Regions from separate parts of the Specibacter sp. AOP5-B1-6 genome, predicted to be linked through region 2. Evidence: riboswitches for the same ligand, from Rfam matches in the RefSeq annotation. Region 2 holds a riboswitch; the other holds the start of a gene.
The links. Region 2 has a riboswitch for cyclic di-AMP ahead of ACT3TS_RS07600 (NlpC/P60 family protein). Riboswitches for the same ligand answer to the same signal wherever they lie in the genome.
Positions count from the first base shown of each region.

Region 1 (4,206 bases), on a different contig from region 2:
GCGGACGCGACAACGTGCACGTGGTCCTTGCTTCAATTGACGAAGGCCTCGACGAAAACTCGTACATTGTTCCCGGCCTGGGCGACGCCGGAGACCGCCTCTACGGCATCGTGGACTAACAACGCCTTCTGTTTGTCCCAATCTGAGTAAAACTCAAGCTGGGTGTGCCGCATGACACTGTTATGCGGCACACCCGCCACGAGTTCAGCGCAGATTGGAACAAGGTCCGCCGGCTGAGCCCGTTTTCAGCTGCTGAGGCAGCTGCGGAAGCGGCTTCAAGTGTGGGCTACAGGCCGCGCAGGGGTGTCCAGCCCATGGGCAGCGGGCCCTTGATGTCGGCCCGTTGCCGGTCAGCCGCAGCCGACCAGCCTTGGGCTGCAGCCGAACGGCCTGCGGCCGGCGCCCCTGCGGCCGAGCAGCCCTGAGCAGCGTCAGGCACTCCGACAACCCCACGGGCCACCCTGAATCCCACATCTTCGAGTACGGCATCGGGTGCACTGCCCCGGCGCACGGACGCGCGGGCGCTCCACTGCCGATCGTCCCAGCCGGCGCCGCGCAAACTTCTGTAGTCCCCGTAGCGGGCGGTATCCGCGTAATTCCAGCACCACTCCCAGACGTTGCCAATCATGTCGAACAAGCCATGGCTGTTGGGGGTCTTGAGGGCAACATCCTGGGCCCGTCGACGGCATCGAACGCCGTCCAGGCAATCTCCGCCAGGGGCCCGTACGTCGGCGAAGAGCTTCCTGCCCTGGCCGCCCACTCCCACTCGGCCTCGGTGGGCAGGCGGTAGCCATCGGCGTTGACGTCCCAGGCAACCTCCCGGCCGCTGAGCGCGTAGGCAGGGGTGCAGCCCGCCAGCTGCGAAGCGGCATTGCACCACCGGACAGCGTCAAACCAGGTGAGGGGATGCATGGGGACGCGGGAAAGCATGGGCGGGGTCCCGGCGTCGTCCATCACCGCGTGCCAGTTGGCCCGGGTGATTTGGGTGCGTGCCAAGTGGAAGGGCAGCAGCTCGACGTCGCGGGCCGTGCCGGTGCGGGCGTCGGGCATGGTGAGGGTGCCGCCCAGAATGGGCAGCAGGACAGGCGCTGCCTGCGACGCCTCAGCCGCCAGTTTTAGTACCAGCCCACTGAGTTTGAGTGTCCCCAGGCGCCGCACGGTGAGCCATAGCGTTGCTGGATGTAGCCCATGCCCCAGCGGATCTGCGTCTCGTAGTTGGTGCTCCAGTCGCTGCCGGTGGCTTCCATTTTGCTTGCGGGAAGCGACTGGGCGATGCCATAGGCGCCGCTGGAGGCGTTTTCGGCCGAGGTGAGCCACTCGGATTCGCGCTGCCACAGCTGGGTGAGGCAGCTCATCTGGTCCGCGCCCCAGCCGAAGGAGCTCAGCTGGCCGGCGGCATAGGCCTGGGCGGCGGCAGGATTGTCGCCGGAGGGAGCTGCCTTCGAAGCTGCAGCAGTCGTGGTGGCATCGGCCTTGACGTCGTTCGATTCGGCCTTGAGGGCTGCGTCCGCCGGCTTTGTGCTCGACGTGATGCTGGGGCCGGAAAAGCTGATCGGCGCGTCAAGCGGGGCCGACACTGCCGGTGCTGTGGTGCTGGCGGCAGAAACGAGGCTGCCCGGGTTTGCGCCGGCGGCCTGCTGTGTTCCCACCTGCTGGGCGACGGCACCGCCGGCCACGAGTGCGCCAAGGACCGCCACTGCGGCCATGCACTTGGCCGTGGTGGTGACGGCGGAGACTGCACCGGACGGACCGGCGGCCCGGGTCCGGGCGCGTGCTCCCGCAGGTGATCCCGTGCGGGTGGACGCAAGCCCAAAAATCGATGGACGGCGCTCTGGTTCGGCGCGGCGACGGCCGCGCTGCGGTGCAGCAGACATGAGTGGGCCTCTCTACGCCTGCGAGGTGAGCTGTCGGGAACGGACTAGAGAATCCGGCCGCACAGATCCCGGCAGCAAAATCACTGCTGCCTTCACTGCGCCGGCTTAACCCCAAGGGCTTCCATGTAGGAAGGGCCCATAAAGATTGGGTCCCCCGTCTCTGCCATGGTCAATGGATGGAAATGGGCGGCGGCAGAGCTCGGCGAACCGTCCATCGATGCCGGGAACCAAGGACGGTTCTGTGGGCACTTTAGACAGAGTAACGGAAACGAGACCCCATGTCACATTTTGGTAACAACCTTTGTAGTGCCGTGACCGACGAGTCACCTCCGGCCATTTACTTAGCAATGCTAACGATCTAGGATTGGAAGCTGAGCACACAAAACATTTTCTGAGGCAGCTGAGCACCCATGGCCGAACATTCACCGGCAAAAACTTCCACGCAACGCACGACGTCGTCCCCCGGCTCAGCTGCCGATGCCCCTGTTGCGCCGGGGCCGGGCGCCGGGCCGCCTCCGGGTGGCAGCGCGGGGCGCAAGGCAGCGAAGGGGATTGGTGCCGGGCCGCTGGCGGCGGAGCTGCGGGTGGCTGTCATGCGCACCTCGCGAAGGCTGCGCGCGGAAGCCGCCACCGGGGAGATCAGCCCCGGGCAGTATTCGGTCCTTGCCGCCATCATGGGCGGTCCACAGACGGTGGGCCAGCTCGCCGCCCGTGAGCAGATCCAGGCCCCGTCCATGACCCGGATCGTCAATGCCCTGGCGGAGGCCGCATTTGTCAGTCGAGAGGAAAACCCGCAGGACAAACGCCAGGTGCTGGTGCAGATCTCCGAGTCCGGGGCCGCCACCCTGCTGCGTGCCCGGTCCAAGCGGACGGCGTGGCTGGCGCAGAGGGTGTCGGCCCTGACCCCGCAGGAACGCGCCACCCTCCACGAGGCGGCACTGATTCTGCAGGAGATGAGCGCATAGATGAGTTCAATGTTCCGGGCGCTCAAGGTTTTCAACTACCGGCTCTGGGTAACGGGGGCCCTTGTTTCCAACATCGGCACGTGGATGCAGCGTGTGGCCCAGGACTGGCTGGTGCTGACCGTCCTGACCAACAACTCGGGCACCGCCGCAGGCATCACCACGGGACTGCAGTTCCTGCCGATCATTTTCCTGGGCCCCTATGCCGGGCTGCTGGGTGACAGGGTCAACAAGCGCAAGCTCCTCCTTGTCACGCAGACCGGCATGGGAATTTGTGCTTTCCTGCTGGGCATCCTCGTCGTTACGGGGACAGTGGAGCTGTGGCATGTGTATGTGCTGGCACTCCTGCTGGGAGTGGCCAGCGCCTTTGACGCCCCGTCGCGGCAGGCGTTTGTCTCCGAAGTCGTCGCCAAGGAGGACGTGCCCAACGCCGTCGCCCTTAACAGCGCCTCCTTCAACCTGGCCCGCCTTGCCGGCCCGGGCGTGGCAGGTCTTGTCATTGCCCTGGTGGGAACCGGTCCGGCCTTCCTGATCAACGGGGCCAGCTTCGTGGCCGTGATCTTTTCCCTGTGGCGGATGCGCCCCCACGAGCTGGCTCCTGCTGTGCGTGTCCCCCGGGCCAAGGGGCAGATACGCGAGGGCCTGCGCTACATCCGCCAGCGCCCGGACCTGATGATGATCATGGTGCTGGTCTTTATTGTGGGCACTTTCGGGATGAACTTCCAGATCACCAATGCGCTGATGGCCACCACGGTTTTCAATCTGGGGCCGGGGGAGTACGGGCTGCTTGGCTCGGTGATGGCGATCGGCACGCTGGCGGCGGCCCTGCTGGCCGCGCGCCGCAAGACGATGCGCATGCTTTATATTGTGGGCGGCGCCCTGGCGTTCGGCGTGACTGTGGGCGTGGCAGCCTTTATGCCGAGCTTTGTCCTGTACGCCATTGCGCTCGTGCCCGTGGGGCTGGCGTCGCTGACGTTCATGAACGCATGCAACACCACGGTGCAACTGACCACGGACTCGGCCATGCGGGGGCGGGTGCTGGCTGTCTACATGGTGGTCCTGCAGGGCGGGACGCCCATTGGCGCGCCGCTGGTGGGCTGGATTGCCACCGAATTTGGTGCCCGCTGGTCGCTCGGCATGGCCGCGGTGGTTGCCGTGCTCGCCGGTCTGGCCGCCCTGGTCATGATGAACAGGCGCAACAACGTCAGGCTGCGGGACCAGATCAGGGCCGTGCGCCCGTTCGCGATGGTGCCGGGGCTGCGTCGCTCGGCCGGTTAGCTCTGCCGGCGTCGCCCGGCCGGTTAGCCGGTGGCGGCCAGGTGCCGGCCAGGTGCTGCCGGCCGCCCCGGATGGGCGCCGGCAGGTAAACA
Region 1 is NZ_JBQSVT010000007.1:7,210-11,415, reverse strand. Features, by position in the region: gene upp (uracil phosphoribosyltransferase) at 1-119, shown strand, start outside; gene ACT3TS_RS04875 (SUMF1/EgtB/PvdO family nonheme iron enzyme) at 287-628, opposite strand; gene ACT3TS_RS04870 (formylglycine-generating enzyme family protein) at 625-1,158, opposite strand; gene ACT3TS_RS04865 (transglycosylase) at 1,116-1,874, opposite strand; cyclic di-AMP (ydaO/yuaA leader) riboswitch at 1,878-2,073, opposite strand; gene ACT3TS_RS04860 (MarR family winged helix-turn-helix transcriptional regulator) at 2,285-2,839, shown strand; gene ACT3TS_RS04855 (MFS transporter) at 2,840-4,114, shown strand.
Region 1: another riboswitch for cyclic di-AMP. It lies ahead of ACT3TS_RS04865 (transglycosylase); the one in region 2 lies ahead of ACT3TS_RS07600 (NlpC/P60 family protein).

Region 2 (4,206 bases):
CTCCAAAAATTATGCGATGGAAGGTATGTCGGTGCCAGTGGCTGCTGCCAATTCTGCCGTAGAACCGGCTCCAGCGGAAAAAGTGTCCGCGGGTCAAGAAATATTCTGCACCGGGGATCGGTTCCAAGAAGAGGGCGTGGATTCCCGGGATCGTTGCAATCAGGCTAACGTAGACACGAAAGTCCTTGCCCCAAACTTGCCCAATAACAGGAGGATGCTGACGTGGCTGATCTGATTGACACGACGGAAATGTATTTGCGGACAATCCTGGAGTTGGAAGAAGAGAACATCGTGGCCTTGCGGGCGCGCATTGCCGAGCGCCTGCACCACTCCGGCCCCACAGTCTCCCAAACCATTGGACGCATGGAACGCGACGGCCTGGTCATAGTTTCCGGTGACAGGCATTTGGAACTGACCCCTGCCGGACGGGACAAGGCCACCCGCGTCATGCGCAAGCACCGGCTGGCTGAACGGCTGCTTGCCGATGTCATTGGCCTTGACTGGGCGTATGTCCACGAAGAAGCCTGCCGCTGGGAGCATGTGATGAGCGAAAGGGTTGAACAGCGTTTGTTCGACCTGCTGGGCAGGCCCAACGAGTCACCGTACGGGAACCCGATTCCGGGGCTTGAAGAGCTCGGAGGTGAGATTGCTCCCGTTTTTGCGGCGGGGCTGGTCACGCTCGTCGATGCCATGGCCACGTATTCACCCGGCCAGGAGGTTGTCATTCACAGGCTCTCCGAACGCATCCAGGTGGAGCCGGAACTGCTGCTCCAGCTAGATGAAGGCGGCCTGCGGCCCGGCGCCAGGATTTCCCTGGCGCAGGTGGGGGAGTACATTTCCGTCCGCGTCCCGGACATCGAAGGGGCGCTGGAGCTCCCGCCTGAGGTCGCCTCACATGTGTTTGTCGCCATGAGTTAGAGTTTCCACTGTGACCAATCACTATTGACAATCTCGGTAACGGAATTGTTACGTTTACCGCTTGTACCGTATAGTAATATTCTGACGCCGTAACCAAAGCGTTACCATTTTGCGACACCGAACCTTGCCTTCGCAACAATGGACAGTAATCACTAAGGCAGGGGCGGGGGAACCACATTCGGCAGACGTACAGTCTGCCTTGGGGTGAAGCCCACACTCGAAACGCAACACACCTGACTGGCCCAATCCATTGGACTGTGCCATGGCCAGATGTGTGCCAAGAGCTTGGGCCGGATCAACAGCATGACTCTCTGATCCGAATCCGACAGCTAACTTCGCAGGTGCTTTATAGAGAGGTAATTAGTGTCAGAAGTTAAACAGCGGGGACGCCGTCGGGCGTCGTCGCCGGTAACTCATGAGCTTGCATCCCTGCCGGGAAGCCGCCGTGCAGCCATTGCTGCAGAGCGAATCAGCTCACCATCAAACATTTCAGTGGCCCAGCTGCTGCGTGCAGGTGTTGCCAGCGGAGCCGGCCAGAAGGTTGGCGTGGCCATGGCCGCGACAGGCCTGGTCCTGGCAGTCACGCTGCCGTCCACACAGGCCATTGACACGCAGCACATTGAGACCGCAACAGCGGCATCTGTGGAAGCGGAGCCTGCCGTGACGGCCGGGGCGGAAATCCCCATCGCCTTCGCCGCCCCTGAGGTTGGCAGCGCATTGAACCCCGATGGCCGGCTCAAGGAAACCTTGAAGGTCAACGCCTCCGACGTCGCCCCGCAGGCTGCCAAGGGGACTCTCGGAGCCCCGCTGGAGAACCTGGTGCCAAGTTCGCCGTTCGGCGGACGCATCAGCCCCATCACGGGTCAGGTTGACGAGCAGCACACGGGCCAGGACTTCGCCATTGCGAGCGGCACTGACGTGCTTGCGGCCGCCGGCGGAACTGTCACCTTCTCGGGCTGGCACCAGTACGGTGGCGGCAACCGTGTGGTCGTGGACCACGGCAACGGGCTCTCAACGTCCTACAACCACATGAGCAGCAACTCCGTCAAGGTTGGCGACAAGGTCGAACGCGGCGACGTGGTGGGCCTCAGCGGCTCCACAGGCGCCTCGACCGGCCCGCACCTGCACTTTGAGGTCATCGTCAATGACGAAACCGTCGATCCCCTGGGCTGGCTTTAATTCCTCCACAGGCGACTTTTAGTTACGAGTTAGTCACAGGACCGTGACCTGAACGTGACATTGCCAAAAATCTGTTGTACCGTCGTAATCGCGCCAACTTCGAATCAAGCTGGCGCCCATGGGTTGATTGCCTAGCTCTGCCACTACTCATGGTCCGTTCGTATCAATCGTCTGGCAGGGGCGGGGGAACCAATAATCGGACTGCGCGTCAAGCAAAAGTCCTAGGGGTGAAGCCGCGAAGCGTTCAACGCAGGAAAGAAGAAATTCTTTCGGTGTGCCAACGTGGAGCGGCCGGGTGACTCCCATCCGAATCCGACAGCTTACCTCGCAGGCTTTGGGAGAGGAATCCTTCTTGGCTTCAAACACTGCCCTTGGGCGCCACCGCGCCGAGGTTGTTAAGACCAGCCCGATCTCCACCCTCACGAAAGCCGTCAGTTCCAATGCCGGCGGGGTTGGTCGTCAGGCCGCAGTAATCGCAGCAGCCTCCGGACTGGTGCTGACATCCGGTATCGCAGCAAATGCGGCTACTCCCACAGTGGAGCGCGCTTCTGACGGTGCCACCACGCTGAACCTGAACACGGAACTTGCTTCCGTAATCACGGCAGCATCCACGGTGAAGATCTCATTCGCCACCCCCGCCATCACCTCCACCCCGGCTCCTGTAGTTGAAGCGCCGGCAGTTGTAGAGGCACAGAGCAGTGAAGTTGCTGTTGAGCCGGCTGTTGAAGCCGTTGAAGCAGCGCCCGTTGTTGAAGAAGCGCCGGTTGCTGAAGCAGCACCCGTCGTTGAAGAAGCACCGGCAGCAGCACCTGCTCCGACTGTAACCACCAGCACTCCTGAAGCTGCACCCGCACCGGCAACCCAGAGCGGAATTGGCGCAACCATCGCCAGCGCCGCACTGGCCCAGCTTGGCGTTGCCCAGGATTGCACCGCACTTGCCAGCAACTCTTTGGCTGCCGCTGGAATCAACTTCCACGACTGGCCCGCTGGCTACATGAGCTTGGGCCGCACGGTTTCACAGGCCGAAGCACAGCCCGGTGACTTGATTTACTACGCCGACGGCGGCGCGGGCCTGGCCCACATCGCTGTCTACATTGGCGACGGCCAGGCCGTACACGGTGGATGGGAAGGCGGCACAACCGCAGTCTTCTCCGTCAACGTCGGTTCAGGTCCCGTTTTCATTGCGATGGGTCACTAAAGAACGTTTTTACCCAATGAACCCCGTCTTCGGACGGGGTTCATTCGTTTAACGGGTGTGGACTTCCATTCGGCCCAAACCTGACGCCCGGGCCAGTCGGCGCTGGTGTGCCACGGTGCGGCTTTCCGGCAAAGTACGACGACGGCCCCAGTTGCCTTTGCAGCGGAGGGCGGACACGCTCCGCCGGTGGTTCTACGCGCCGTCGCTGCGCTCGGGTTGCGCCGGCTCCTGTCGCCCGGATTCGGGCTGTGACGGTCCGCGGTCGATGGTGGTGGCCAGCGGGATCTCCTTCACGAAGAGCAGCAGGATCCCGGCCAGCACCAGCAGCGGAACCATGTACACAAAGATGGGTGTCAGGGCGTCGTTGTAGGCGCCGATCACAATCCCGCGCAGCTGTTCGGGCAGTTGGCGGACAATTTCGGGTGTGAGCGAGTTGACGGCCCCGGCGCCCTGCCCGCCGGAACCGCCGGTGCCTGCCAGCCGTTCCGCCAGGATGCTCGTCAGGCGGTGTGCAAACAAGCTGCCCACCACGGCGGAGCCCAGTGATGCCCCGATCTGGCGGAAGTAGTTGTTGGATGCCGTGGCCATGCCCACCTGGGAAATGGGGAACTGGTTTTGCACAATCAACACCAGGATCTGCATCGACGTGCCAAGCCCGATGCCCATGATGGCCAGGTAGGCGCAGATGACCCAGACAGGCATGGTGGGGGTCATGCTTGAGAGCAGCACCAGCGCAACTGCCACAATGAACATGCCGGTGATGGGCAGCCACTTGTACCGGCCGGTCCTGCTCACCAGCTGCCCTGAGCCGATCGAGGTCACCAGCAAGCCCGCCATCATCGGGATCATGAGGAAGCCGGCCTGGGTGGCGTTGGCGCCGGTCACCATTTGCAGGTAGGTGGGCAGGTAGG
Region 2 is NZ_JBQSVT010000011.1:48,093-52,298, forward strand. Features, by position in the region: gene ACT3TS_RS07590 (metal-dependent transcriptional regulator) at 223-918, shown strand; cyclic di-AMP (ydaO/yuaA leader) riboswitch at 1,059-1,277, shown strand; gene ACT3TS_RS07595 (M23 family metallopeptidase) at 1,282-2,097, shown strand; cyclic di-AMP (ydaO/yuaA leader) riboswitch at 2,240-2,445, shown strand; gene ACT3TS_RS07600 (NlpC/P60 family protein) at 2,450-3,295, shown strand; gene ACT3TS_RS07605 (MDR family MFS transporter) at 3,488-4,206, opposite strand, start outside.